DNA from 2 places in the Variovorax palleresanus genome. Region 1 is predicted to be linked to the other one. Evidence: riboswitches for the same ligand, from Rfam matches in the RefSeq annotation. Region 1 holds a riboswitch; the other holds the start of a gene.
What was found. Region 1 has a riboswitch for cobalamin ahead of ACJ7Z0_RS02455 (cobyrinic acid a,c-diamide synthase CobB). Riboswitches for the same ligand answer to the same signal wherever they lie in the genome.
Positions count from the first base shown of each region.

Region 2: linked by a shared signal. The riboswitch ahead of ACJ7Z0_RS05125 (TonB-dependent receptor domain-containing protein) and the one ahead of ACJ7Z0_RS02455 (cobyrinic acid a,c-diamide synthase CobB) in region 1 are both predicted to bind cobalamin.

Region 1 covers NZ_JBJNVP010000001.1:516,549-523,585, forward strand. The annotation lists gene ACJ7Z0_RS02445 (TonB-dependent receptor) at 1-727, shown strand, start outside; gene ACJ7Z0_RS02450 (PepSY domain-containing protein) at 792-2,309, shown strand; cobalamin riboswitch at 2,322-2,576, shown strand; gene ACJ7Z0_RS02455 (cobyrinic acid a,c-diamide synthase CobB) at 2,758-4,074, shown strand; gene cobW (cobalamin biosynthesis protein CobW) at 4,147-5,208, shown strand; gene cobN (cobaltochelatase subunit CobN) at 5,228-7,037, shown strand, end outside.
Region 2 covers NZ_JBJNVP010000002.1:272,840-279,876, reverse strand. The annotation lists gene ACJ7Z0_RS05150 (AraC-like ligand-binding domain-containing protein) at 57-1,019, shown strand; gene ACJ7Z0_RS05145 (universal stress protein) at 1,059-1,484, opposite strand; gene ACJ7Z0_RS05140 (sulfite exporter TauE/SafE family protein) at 1,561-2,382, opposite strand; gene ACJ7Z0_RS05135 (cell division protein ZapA) at 2,665-3,012, opposite strand; gene ACJ7Z0_RS05130 (DUF904 domain-containing protein) at 3,009-3,233, opposite strand; cobalamin riboswitch at 3,303-3,551, shown strand; gene ACJ7Z0_RS05125 (TonB-dependent receptor domain-containing protein) at 3,645-5,585, shown strand; gene ACJ7Z0_RS05120 (bifunctional adenosylcobinamide kinase/adenosylcobinamide-phosphate guanylyltransferase) at 5,631-6,212, shown strand; gene ACJ7Z0_RS05115 (ABC transporter substrate-binding protein) at 6,209-7,037, shown strand, end outside.

The DNA of each region.
Region 1 (7,037 bases):
GGCGCGTCTGGGCGCGGTTTTCGCGATCGACCACCACACTTCGGTCTACGCCCAGTACTCGAACGCGAGCGCGCCGGTCGGTACGGGCAACCTCCTGCTGCTCTCGGCGGCCAACGCCGCCTTCAGCCTCTCGACGGGCAAGCAGCTGGAGCTCGGCCTCAAGCAGTCGGCGATGGAGGGCCGCCTTGACTACACGCTGGCGGCCTACAGGATCGAACTCGACAACGTGCTGTCGCGCGATTTCAGCAACCCGACGCTCACAGTCAACAGCGGCAAGCAGTCCGCGCAGGGCCTGGAACTCGCCGCGGTCTGGAAGGCGACACGCGAGCTGACACTGAGCGGCAATCTCGCATGGGTCGATGCGAAATTCGACAGCCTCATCGAGGCCGGCAACGTCTCGCGCGCGGGCAACACCCCGCCGAACGTGCCGGGCGCGGTTGCCAATCTCTGGGTCGACTACAAGGTGCCGGGATGGCCGCTGCGCATCGGTGGCGGCGTCAACCGAACCGGGTACGCCTACGCCAACAACGCCAACACGGTCCGCATGAACGGGTTCACGACTGCGACCGCCTATGCGACCTGGAGCCTGCAGAAGGGCGAAATCACCTTTCGCGTTCGCAACCTGACTGACCAGTTCTACGCGTATTGGAGCGGCGCCAATTCGAACAATCAAGTCATGATCGGCGCGCCGCGCAGCTTCGAAGTCAGCTACCGGGCGGCCTTCTGATGAGCGCGCGCGGGAGAGCCATTCCTGCATTCAGGCCACGGCGCCATGCGCCGGCGGCACGGGCATGAAGCGCGCACTGATCTTCATCCACAAGTGGCTCGGCATCTCGTTGGCCTTGCTGTTCCTGATGTGGTTCGTCACCGGGATCGTGCTGTACTACGTGCCGTTCCCGAACCTCTCGCAGGCCGAGCGGCGCGCGGGGTTGCAGCCTCTGGCGCTCGGCGCTGGTTGCTGCCTGACCGCCGAAGAGGCTGCCAGGCGGGCCGGCGTGAGCTTCGCCGAGGCACGCCTGGGCATGGCCGGCCCGGGAGAGCCGGTCTGGCGACTGCTGGTCGACGCCGGGCAGGCGAAGGCCGCGCAGTGGCAAGCCTTCGATGCCCGCACCGGCACCGCGACGGCCCCGCTCGGCGCCGTGCAGGCCATGAAGGTGGCCGAGTCCTTCAGCGGCCGACGCGCGCTTTCGGCCGAAGCGCTGGAGCGTGACCAATGGACGGTTCCGCAAGGCTTCGATCCATACCGTCCGCTCTTCAAGGTCAGCCTGGAAGGAGACGACGGTCTCGAACTGTACGTCTCGAGTACTGCCGCCGAAGTGGTGCGCGACACCCGCCGCAGCGAGCGGTTCTGGAACTGGATCGGTGCGGTCCCGCACTGGATCTATCCGACCGTGCTGCGGCAGTTTCCGCAGGCGTGGAACCAGGTGGTCGTCTGGCTGTCGATCCCTGGCGTGGTGCTGGCCGCGACCGGACTGGCGCTAGGCATCTGGCAGTTGTTCCTGAACCGAACGCGCTGGATTCCCTATCGCAAGTTCTGGATGCGCTGGCATCACATCGCGGGCCTGGTCGCCGCGGTGTTCACGCTCACCTGGATCTTCTCGGGCCTGATGTCGATGAATCCCTATGGCGTGTTCTCGTCACGCGGGCTGTCGGCTTCCGAGCGCGAGCGCTGGCTCGGCCCTGGCCGGGACGCGGTCCTGGCGCCGCCGCTTGCCCTGGCTGCGGTCTCGGCCGGCGAGGCCGGTGCGCAGCCATTGGAACTGGAGCGGGTTCGAGTCGGCGCGCAGGTCTGGTATCGAATCCAGGGCACGGACCGGCGGTGGTGGGTGCGCGCTGACGACGTGAGCGCCGCATCGACATTGGATCCGGCACTGCCAGATGCGCTGATGTCGGGCGTCCTGCGGCATCTGCGTGGCGAAGACAGGCCTGCGTCGAGCGTGGTGCGGATGGATCGCTATGACGATGCCTACTACGCGAAGAATCCAGGCTCGGCCGAAGCCTCGGAGGGCCGGCCCTTGCCGGTCTGGCGCGCGCATTGGTCCGACGGCACGGACCTCTATGCCGATCCCGCCTCGGGCAGGGTGCTGTTGCGGGTCGACCGGTCGGGACGATGGCAGCGGTTCATGTACCAGGGATTGCACAGCCTCGATTTCGAGCCGCTGCGCGAACGGCCTCGGTTGCGCGAGGCGTTGGTGCTGATCCTGTCGGCCCTGGGCATTGCCTTGTGCATCACATCGTGCGTCATCGGCTGGCGCGCCCTGGTGCCCAAGGCGGTGGCGCGCAAGACAACCGGGCGGCGCACCGCATGAGTGGAGGTGTTCCGCTATGATCAGCCTGTTGGTGCTCGCTTCGTCTTTCCGGTCGAAGCAGTTCAACGGGAATCAGGAGGGGTGGCGCGGCAAGCCATCGCGCGCCCTAACCTGAGCTGCCCCCGCAACGGTAAGCGAACGTGAGCCCTCGTGCTCGCCGCTCGTGTCTATAGCCCACTAGGTGAATCCGCGCAATCTGCGCTGCCTGGGAAGGGAACACGGGTCGTCTTCGCCAGCCCGGATACCGGCCAACGAGGCGGCGCGCTGCGCGAACGGCGCGCCTTGTGGTGCGTACCTGCGGGGAAGCGGGTGAGCATGGCTGGCGCGGTATTTTCTCTATGACACGCATCCCCTTCAGGCGACATGGTCCTGGCTCACGCCGCTGTATGCCGCTGTGCGGTGGCGTTCACGCGCTGCGAGTGGCCGGCAGGCCGATGAGGGTCGAGGGATGATTGCACCCGCAGACTTCAGCTGTCCCGCGCTGCTGGTCACGGCCCCGGCCTCGGGCCAAGGCAAGACCACCGTCACTGCCGCTTTGGCGCATTGGCATCGCAGCCAGGGCCGGCGCGTGCGCGTGTTCAAGACCGGGCCGGATTTTCTCGACCCCATGGTCCTCGAGCGTGCCAGCGGCGCGCCGGTGCAGCAGCTCGACTTGTGGATGGGAGGGGAGGCGCACTGCGCCGAGCTCTTGCACCGTGCGGCTGCAGAGGCCGACCTGATCCTGGTCGAAGGCGCGATGGGGCTGCACGATGGAGCGCCGTCGAGTGCCGATCTGGCGCTGTATTTCGGACTGCCGGTACTGGCCGTGATCGATGCATCGTCGATGGCGCAGACCTTTGGTGCAGTCGCCCACGGGCTGGCGACCTATCGCCCCGGCCTGCAGCTGGCGGGCGTGCTGGCCAATCGCGTGGGCAGCGCGGGCCATGCGCAGATGGTGCGCGAGAGCCTGCCGGCCGGCATGGCCTGGTACGGCGCGCTGCCGCGCGGCGGGCACTACGCGTTGCCGTCGCGTCACCTCGGCCTCGTGCAGGCCGGCGAGGTCGACGACATCGCCGAGCGCATCGGAGCCGCCGCGCTTGCGCTTGCCGAGCACGGGGCGCTGCCGATGCCGCCTGCCGTGGAATTCAACGCGCCGCTGCGCTCGGCTTCGGATTCAGGTCTGCCCGCCTCGCTCGCCGGCGTCACCATCGCCATCGCGCAAGATGCCGCCTTCTCGTTCGTCTATTCCGCCAATCTCGAGCTCCTGCGTATGCTGGGCGCGCAACTGTGCTTCTTTTCGCCGCTGGCCAACGAACCGGTGCCGCAAGAGGCGCACGCGCTGTACCTTCCGGGCGGTTACCCGGAACTGCACTTGCAAGCGCTGGCGGGCAATGCAGCGACGCGCGAATCCATCGCTGCGCACCATGCTGCGGGTCGCCCGATGGTCGCGGAGTGCGGCGGCATGCTGGTGCTGCTGGAGTCGCTGAGCGACGCTGCCGGCCACAAGGCGCCCATGCTGGGTTTGCTGCCCGGGCAGGGCGCGATGTCCGACCGGCTCGTCAACCTCGGCATGCACAGTCTGGAGTTGCCCGAAGGCGAGGTCCGCGGCCACACTTTTCATCACGCCCGCATCGACACGCGCGCGCCGGCTGCACTGCACACGCGGGCCCGGCGCCACCACGGCCAAGCCGAAGCGGTCTTCCGCCAGAAACGCCTTTTCGCGTCCTTCATGCATCTGTACTTTCCGAGCAATCCGGCGGCCATCGCCGCGTTGTTCAAGCCCTGATCGCGCGCTGGCAACGCCGCACGCGACCCCACAGAACCACCACAGCCCATGCAAACCTCGACGCCCACGCCCATGCAAAGCCGCAAGATCCCCGCCACCATCGTCACCGGCTTTCTCGGCAGCGGCAAAACCACGCTGCTGCGCCACCTGTTGCAGAACGCCCAGGGCCGGCGTATCGCGGTCATCGTCAACGAGTTCGGCGAATTGGGCATCGACGGCGAGTTGCTGCGCGGCTGCGGCATCGGCTGCGACGAGACCGGGGCGCCGGACGGCCAGTTGTTCGAGCTGGCCAACGGCTGCCTGTGCTGCACCGTGCAGGAAGAGTTTGCGCCGGTGATGGAGCAACTGGCCGCGCGGCGCGATCAGATCGATCACCTGGTCATCGAGACCTCGGGCCTGGCCCTGCCCAAGCCCCTGGTGCAGGCCTTCCAATGGCCGGCGCTGCGCAACGCATTCACGGTGGACGCGGTGATCACGGTGGTGGATGCACCGGCCGTCGCCGCCGGCCGCTTCGCGGACGACCCGCTGGCGGTAGATGCCCAGCGCCGCGCCGACGAAAACCTCGACCACGATTCGCCCTTGTCGGAGTTGTTCGAAGACCAGCTCGCGACCGCCGACCTGGTGGTCGTGCACAAGACGGATGGGCTCGACGCGGCGACGCTGGCCGGCGTGGAGGCCGTCATTCGCGCCGAGACCGCGACAGGCGTGAAGCTGGTGCATGCGCAGCACGGGCGCATCGACCTGGGTGTGCTGCTGGGCATGGAGCGGGCGGTGGAGGATGCGATCGACCAGCGCAAGACTCACCACGACGAGGAGGAAGACCACGACCACGACGCCTTCGACTCGGTCTCGGTGACCCTGCAGGTCCCTGACCGCGGCCGCTTGCTGGCCGCCTTGCAGAGTCTGGTCGAGCGCCACGAGATCTATCGGGCCAAAGGCTTCGTCGCCCTGCCCGGCGCAGCGATGCGGCTGGTGGTGCAAGGCGTCGGCACGCGCTTCGACAGCTACTTCGACCGGCCATGGCGCGCCGACGAGGTTCGGCAGACGCGCCTTGTGCTGATCGGGGCAGGCCTCGATGCGGCGGTCTTGCAAGCCGAACTGGACGCGGTGCTGGACGTGGCCGCGGTGGCCTGACGCGTCGCCGAAAGCCCTCATGCATCTGCTGTCCACCCGCCCCGGCGGCCACGTCGAAGACGGCGGCCAGGGCGTCGTGCGCGTGGCGCAGACGCCCGCCTCGGTGGTCGTGCTCAGCGCCGCCGACACCACCCTGTCGCTGCTCGCCGACGCGGCCGGGCATATGGGCGCCGACTATCCCAGCGTGCGCCTGGCCAACCTGATGTGGCTTCGACAGCCGGCTTCCGTGGACATGTATGTCGACGACGTGCTGCGCCATGCCCGCGTGGTGGTGATCGACCATCTGGGTGCCCCGAGCGACTGGGCCTACCTGGTGGAGCGCGCCATGTCCTCGGCACGCGAACGCGGTCAATGGCTGGCGATATTCTCGGGCGATGCCTCCGAAGACATGCAGCTGCTCATGCGCAGCAGCGCGCCGCATGACGATTGCCGCCATCTTTGGCGGTGCCTGCGCGAAGGAGGGCTCGACAATGCGAAGGCCTTCTTCTCGCTGATCGGCCATGCGGCGTTCGGGCTGGGCAGCCGGCCGCTGCAGCCGGTGACCCTGCCTTCGGCCGTGCGCTATCGGCCACGGGAGGCTGCCGGCTGCGCCACCTGGAAGGCAGAAGCGCCGGTGGCGCTGCTGCTGTTCTACCGCGCCCATCTGCAGGCGGGCAACACGGCGGTGTTCGACGCCATGCTGGAAGCGCTGTCGGCCGCCGACCTGAACGCGGTGGCCCTCGCCGTGGATTCGCTCAAGAACCCCGACAGCCACGCCGCGGTGCAGGCGCTGGTCGCGGAACACCGCGTGGCGATCGTACTGAACGCGACCAGCTTCGCGGTGGCGTCGATCGACGGCCGCGACGATGGGAGCGCAGGCGACGGCGACCCGTCACTGGCGACGCTGGCCACGCTGGCCGGGGACGCCCCCGTGCTGCAGCTCATTACGGCCGGCGGCACGCAGGAGCAATGGCTGGCCGACCCGCACGGCCTCGCGCCGCGCGATCTGGCCATGCAGGTGGTACTGCCCGAGGTGGATGGGCGCATCCTCACGCGCGCCATCAGTTTCAAGGGCATGGCCCGGCGCTGCGAGCACACCGAGCTCGATGTGCTTCGCTACCAGGCCGAGCCCGGCCGAATGGCCTTCGTGGCCGAACTGGCACGCCGCTGGTGCGTGCTGCGCGACAAGCCCAACGCCGACAAGCGGATCGCGCTGATCCTGGCCAACTACCCGATCGACGATGCGCGCATCGCCAATGGCGTCGGGCTGGACACTCCGGCGTCGACCGTGGTCGTGTTGCAGGAACTGCGGGCCGCGGGGTACCTGACCGGGGATCTGCCCGCCAGCGGCGACGCCCTGATCGCAGCGCTGTTGCGCGGCATCACCAACGACAGCGACGCCAATGGCGGCCGGCCCGCCGCGCAGAGCTTTTCCCTGGCCGACTACCTGGAAGATTTCAATCGATTGCCCGCCGACAGCAGGGCGGCGGTCAACGCCCGGTGGGGCGCGCCCGAGCAAGAGCCGTCGCTGCGCAGCGGGCGCTTCACGATTGCCGGCCTGCGCTTCGGTCACGTCTTCGTCGGCATTCAGCCGGCGCGCGGGCGTGCCGTGGACCTGGCGGCCACCTACCACGACGCGGACCTGGTGCCGCCCCACCACTACCTGGCCTTCTACTTCTGGCTGCGCCGCGCCTTCGCGGTCGACGCGATGGTGCATGTGGGCACGCACGGCAATCTCGAGTGGCTGCCGGGCAAGAGCGTGGCACTGAGCGAGGCGTGCTGGCCCGACGCCATCCTGGGCCCGCTGCCGCATCTCTATCCCTTCATCGTCAACGACCCGGGCGAAGGGA
Region 2 (7,037 bases), on a different contig from region 1:
CGAACTTGCGGCGTTCTTGTTCCAGCGTTGCATGCCGACTCCCCCAAGGACCCCCGATGAACCAGTTGCTCAGCACCGACGCCGTCCCGCGCGACCAGCGGCTCGCCTACTGGACCGACATGATCTGCAACGTCTACGTGCAGCTCGGGTGCGATCCGGTGCGCGAACGGGGCGCGGGCAACTTCGAAGGCAGCATCCGCCAGCACACGCTGCCGAGCCTGGACGTGTCGGTGGTCAAGTCAGGGCCGCAGAAGGTCATGCGCACGCCGGGGCACATCTCGCGCTCGGGCGACGATTACTTCCTGGTCAGCATCCAGGCGCGCGGGCAAGGCGTGGTGCGGCAGGATGGGCGCGATGCCGTGCTGGCGACGGGCGACTTCGCGCTGTACGACAGCACCCGGCCGTATGAGCTGCTGTTCGACGATACCTTCGAGCAGATCGTGCTCAAGCTCCCCGGCGAACGCCTGCGCAGCGAACTGCACGATACCGAAGCCCTGACGGCCACCACGGTATCGGGACGCGAGGGCGCGGGGCACCTGTTGCTTGGCATGATCCGCACGCTGCGCGAAGACATCGACACGCTGCAACCGGCCTCCGCGCTCGCGGTGGCCAACGGTGTGCAAAGCATTCTGGTTGCGGGCCTGCAGACGTTGCCCGCGGCGCGCTCGCCGGGGCTGAGCAGTCTCACGGCGTACCACCTTGCGCGCGTGAAGCGCCGCATCGACGAGCAACTGGCCGATCCGTCTCTTTCGGTGGGAAGCCTCGCGGCGGAGCTCGGCGTGTCGGCAAGCCACATCCACCGCGTCTTCAAGAGCGAGCCGCTCACGCCTTCGCAATACATCTGGGAGCGGCGGCTCGAAGCCTGCAGCCGCGACCTGCTCGAGCCGCGCCTGGCCGGGCGGCCGGTGGCCGACATTGCCTACGGCCGCGGCTTCAATGACGCGGCGCACTTCAGCCGCGCATTCCGAGAACGCTTCGGCTGCTCGCCGCGCGAGTGGCGGCAGCAGCGCGTTCAATAGAAAGAAAAAAGAAGGCTTGGCGCCTGCCTGCCTACCTACTTACTGCACGAGCAGCACGGTGGTGTCGGTCTCTGAAATCACCTTGGTGGCCACCGAGCCCATCAACGCACGGCCGAAGATGCCGTGGCCGTGGGTGCCGAGCACGATCAGTTCGGCGTGTGCCGCCGCTGCCGACTTGAGAATCTCTTCGGCCGCGTGGCCGTGGCGCTTGTCGACCGTGTAGTTGGTCACGCCGTTCTCCGCGAACCGCGCCTTCACGGGCTCGATGACCTTGGCGTTTTCTTCGGCGTAGTAGTCGTCGACCACCTCTTTGCTGAGGTGGCGCGCGACGTGGCCCGAGATGCCGGTGCAGACATGCACGATGGTCAGCTCGTGACCATCCACGAACATGGCGCGGTTGGCGAGGATGTAGCTGAGCGCCTTTTGCGTATAGGCGCTGCCGTCGACGGCGATGAGGATTTTCATGCGACCGTTATACGGCCGGGGCGCCGGCGTCGCAACGGGTGTCACCCGGGACCCGAGGGGTTTTCGGGTGGTGGGCCTAGCCTTGCAGGCCCTTCCAGAGCATGTAGGCCGCCAGCAGGTACAGGATGCTCGCGAACACGCGCTTGAGCTTCTTCACCGGCAGGTTGTGCGCCGCCTTTGCGCCCAGCGGTGCGGTGAGCACGCTGCATACCGCAATGACCGCCAGCGCCGGCAGCCAGATGTACCCGAACGAGCCGCCCGGCAGGCCCTGCACCGACTGCCCGCTGATCACGTAGCCCAGCACGTTGGCCACCGCGATCGGAAAGCCGAGCGCCGCGCTGGTGGCCACGGCGTTGTGGATGGAGATGTTGCACCAGGTCATGAACGGCACGCTGACGAAGCCGCCGCCCGCACCGACCAGGCCCGAGATGAAACCGATGGCGCCGCCCGCCGACAGCTGCCCCGCGGTGCCCGGCATCTGGCGCGTGGGCTTGGGCTTGCGGTCGAGGAACATCTGCGTGGCCGAGAAGCCAACGAACAGCGCGAAGACGATGGCCAGTACCGTGCCCTTGAGCAGCGCGAACACGCCGAGGCTGCCCAGCAGGCTGCCGATGACGATGCCGGGCGCAAGGCGCCGCACGATGTCCCAGCGCACCGCGCCGCGCTTGTGATGGGCGCGCACGCTGGACACCGAGGTGAAGATGATCGTGGCCATCGAGGTGGCAATGGCCATCTTCACCGCAAGATCGGAAGCAACCCCGCGATGGCCCATGATGATCGTGATGAAAGGCACCATGAGCATGCCGCCGCCGATGCCGAGCAGGCCCGCCAGAAAACCGGTGCCCAGGCCGAGCGCGGCCAATTCGGCGATCAGGAGGGGGTCGAGCAGGGAAGTCACGCAGCGGGGCCTTGAAAAAAAGCAACGGCCCCGTGCAGTGCATGCAGGGGCCGTGTCAACAGAAAAAGGTGTCTGCAAGTGGGCGCCGAACCCGCATCCTGAACCAGGGTTCAGGTGGGCGAGGGCAGCAAGACTTCGGGTTCATCTAACGCGAGATGATCACGCCCGTCAAGCGATGTACCAAGCCCGGCTCCGGAGAGCATTGGAACAAGGAAATATTAAGCCCGACGCGCACCGCAGACAGTTCGGATTTTACGCCTCTGGCGGACCGGACGCGGCCGCTCAGAGCAAATGATCATCGCCCGCGAGGGCTTGATCGAGTTTCTGGATGAGTTGCGCGGCCTTGGCATCGGCTTCGCCGGCCTCGCCGATTTCGCCCACGGGAGCCGCGGCAGCAGGTGCGGATGCCGCTGCAGCCGCGGCGGCGGTCTGTTGCGCGGCCAGGTCGAAAGCCAGGTTCAACGAGGCCAGCACCGCGATGCGGTCGCGTGCTTTTACCTTGCCCGCATCGCGGATCTTGCACATGGCCGCGTCCACGCGATCGACGGCTTCGCGCAGCTGCGCCTCGCCGCCGTCGGGACAGCCGAGCAGATAGCTCTGGCCCATGATTTGTACTTCGATCTGCTTCATGCGGGGGAATCTTCGGAAGGTGGTTCGGCCGGCAGCCGCTCGAGCAGTGCATCGAGGCGCGTGCGGGCCGCGGCAAGCCGCGACTTGAGCGCGTCGCGCTCGCGCGTGAGCGCTTCGACCTGCTCCTGCAGCAGCGCATTGGTGCGCTGCACCTCTTCATGACGCACGAGCAGGCGTTCCACACGCTCGGCGATCTGGTCGATGGGGCTGGAGGCGGGCATGGTTGGCGATTGTAGTTTCCCGCCGAACAACGAACGGCGCAACTTTTGGCTTACTGCGCCGGCAGAGGCCCTAAAATCCTGCCCGTTGGTGCCTGCGGCGTGGTTCACACGCCGCGGTTCAACGGGAAGCAGGAGTGAACGCTCCCCGGAAACGGAACCGGGCCGAAGCCGCCTGCGCTGCCCCCGCAACGGTCAAGCAGTCGACGCCGCAAGCGTCAACCTCATCCATTCAGCCACTGGGTGCCCTGAAACAGGCACCTGGGAAGGCGGTGGGGTTGCACTGCCAGCCCGGATACCGGCCAACGAGGCGGCTGCCGCATGCGCGATCGATTTCGATGCATGAGGCAGCCATTGCGCCCAAAAGTTGGCGGGGAGGCCGGCGACGGGCATAGACGTTCGTTCGCTCCATTCATGACTTCCTGTGGTCCCCTTTCCCTCGGCCGTGTTCCCGCGCGCCGTCGCCGCCTTGCCTGCCTGCCGCTTGCGCTGGCCTCCGCTTTCGGCGGCATGGCCCTGTTTCAGCTGCCCCTCGCGGCGCATGCGCAGCAAGTCGTGGCCGCTGCCGCACTCAGCGAAACCGTGGTCACGGCCAACCGCACGCCGCAACCGCTGTCGGACCTGGTGGGCGACGTGTCGGTCATCGACCGGCAGACCATCGAGCGCAGCGGCGCGGTCGGCGTCGCCGACGTGCTGGCGCGCCTGCCCGGCATCGAGATCACGCGCAACGGCGGCGTGGGCAACACCACCAGCCTCTACATTCGCGGCGCGGAGACGCGCTTCACGGCCGTGTACGTCGACGGCGTGCGTGTCGATTCGCAATCGACCGGCGGCGCCGGCTGGGAGAGCATTCCCCTCTCGCAGATCGACCGCATCGAAGTGCTGCGCGGCCCGGCTGCAGCCGTGTACGGTTCCGACGCCGTGGGCGGCGTGATCCAGCTCTTCACCAAGCGCGGCGAAGAAGGCGTGTCTCCTTATGCGGGCGTCGGCTTCGGCAGCCATGGCCTGCGCAAGGCCGAAGCTGGCGTGAGCGGAAAGTCCGGCGCGCTGGACTATTCGCTGGGTGTCGCGCATGAGGAGAGCAGGGGCTTCAACGTGCAGCCTCTGGACAAGCGCACGCCCTCGAGAGACGGCTACACCAGCCCCGATCGCGACGGCTACCGCAGCAACGCCGGCAACCTGCGCCTGGGCTACCAGCTCACCCCCGACCAGCGGCTCGACGCCACGCTGCTCTACAGCGACATGGAAGCGGGCTACGACGCACAGGTCAGCTCCAGGGCCCGCCCACCGATCCAGTTCAGGAACGACATCGGCAACAACACGCTGCGCACGGCCGGGCTTTCGTGGTCGGCGAACTGGAACGACATCTACAGCACGCGCGTGCAGGTCACCGATTCGCAAGCGGTCTACAAGACGCAGCCTTCGTTCTATCGCACCGAGACGAACCTTCGCGGCTACCTGTTCCAGAACGAATTCCGCTTCGGCCCGCACCTGGTGACGGCCACCCTCGAACGCCGCGAAGACGCGCTGGAAAACGCGCCGACCCTCTTCACCGGCCTGCTCTCCAGCAAGCGCTCGCAAGATGCGGTTTCGCTCGGCTACGGCTTCGTGCAGGGCGCGCATTCGCTTCAGCTGCACGTGCGCCGCGACGACGACAGCGAGTTCGGCGGCAAGACCACCGGCAGTGCGGCCTACGGCTTCTCGATCACGCCCAAGCTGCGCGCCACCGTGTCGTCTGGAACGTCTTTCCGCGCCCCCACGCTGTACCAGCGCTTCAGCGAATACGGCACGCCCAGCCTCAAGCCCGAGTCGGGCCGCAACGTCGAACTGGGCCTGCGGTACACCGACGGCGGCACGCATGCGGGCATCGTGGTCTACCAGAACCGCGTTAACAACCTGATCGTGTTCGACACCAACTGCCGCTCCGGCTTCGGCTGCTATGCCAGCACCGCGCGTGCCCGCTACCAGGGCGTGACGCTGTCGGGCGGCCATCGCATCGGCAACGTCACCTTGCGTGCGTCGGCCGACTTCCAGGATCCGCGCGATTTGGACACCGACAACCTGCTGGCGCGCCGCGCCCGCCGCCACGGCACGCTGGGCGCCGACTGGCGCGTGGCCGGCTGGACGCTGGGTGCCGAGATCCAGTCGTCGAGCAAGCGCTTCGACGATGCCGCCAACACCCGCACCCTGAGCGGCTACACGGTGCTGAACCTGGTGGCCAGCACGCAGATCACGCGCGACCTTGGCCTGGTGGCGCGCGTGGACAATGTGGGCGACAAGGACTACACGCTGGCGCGCGGCTACGCCACCGGCGGCCGCAACGCTTACCTCGGCCTGAAGTGGACACCGCAATAAGCCAACCCGACGCAAACGGCGAACTTAGCGCTGATGCCCATGCCCATGCCCATGCCTGAGCACGAACTCATCCTTGGCGGTCAGAAGAGCGGCAAGTCCCGGCGCGCAGAACAGCGCGCTATTGACTGGCTGGCCGAAGCGCCAGCAACGCACCGCGCCGTGCTCATTGCCACGGGCCAGGCCTACGACGACGAAATGCGCGAGCGCATCGCACGTCACCAGGCCGACCGCGCGCAGCGCGTGCCCGCCATGCGCACGGTGGAAGAGCCCATCGAACTCGCGCGCGAAATCGTCACCCAGAGTGCGCCCGACACGCTGGTGGTGATCGACTGCCTCACGCTCTGGCTGACCAACCTCCTGATGCCGCTGCGTTCCGAATCGGCGCGGCCGATGACGCGCACGCCGGCGACGCATATCGCCATGCTGCTCGTCGCGCTGCGCGAAGCACGCGGACCGGTGGTGCTGGTCGGCAACGAGATCGGCCTGGGCGTGATTCCGCTTGGCGGCGAAACGCGGGCCTTCGTCGATGCGCTCGGCCGACTCAACCAGGACGTGGCGGCCGCGTGCGGCCGGGTCACGCTGATGGTGGCCGGATTGCCGCTGACCTTGAAGGCGCCTGCCGCATGACAAGACACTGGATCCTTTCTTTCTCCCTCGCCGTCGGCCTGGGCGTTTTCGCATTGGCGGCGAATGCTCTCGACGTGGTCGACGAGCGCGGCGTGACGGTGACGTTGCCGCAGCCGCCGCAGCGCATCGTCACACTGCTGCCGTCATTGACTGAAGGGGTCTGCGCACTGGGCGCGTGTTCGCGGCTGGTGGGCGTCGACAACTATTCCAACTCGCCGAACGCGGTGCTTGGCTTGCCTCGACTGGGCGGCGGAATCGATCCCAACGTCGAAGCCATCGTCGCGCTGCGGCCCGATGCGGTGCTGCTTGCCAAGTCGTCGCGCGTGACCCAGCGGCTCGAGGCGCTCGGCCTCAAGGTGGTGGTGCTCGAACCCAAGAGCCATGCCGACGTGCGGCGCGTGCTCGACAAGCTCGACCAGGTGCTCGGCACCCACGAGGCCGCGAACATCTGGCGCGCGATCGATGCCAGCGTGTCGGCTGCCGCCCAGTCGCTGCCCGCCAGTGCGAAGGGCCAGCGCGTCTACTTCGAGGTCAACAGCGCGCCCTATGCGGCCGGCGAGTCGTCGTTCATCGGCGAGACGCTCACGCGCCTGGGCATGAAGAACATCGTGCCGGCTTCGCTCGGACCCTTTCCCAAGCTCAACCCAGAATACGTGGTGCGCGCCAATCCCGACCTCATCATGGTCAGCGTGCGCAGCGCGGCGGGCATGGAGCAGCGACCGGGCTGGAGCGGCATCCGCGCGGTGCGCGAGGGGCGCATCTGCCGCTTCGATGCCGCAGAGGCCGACGTGCTCGTGCGGCCCGGCCCGCGCATGGACGAGGCCG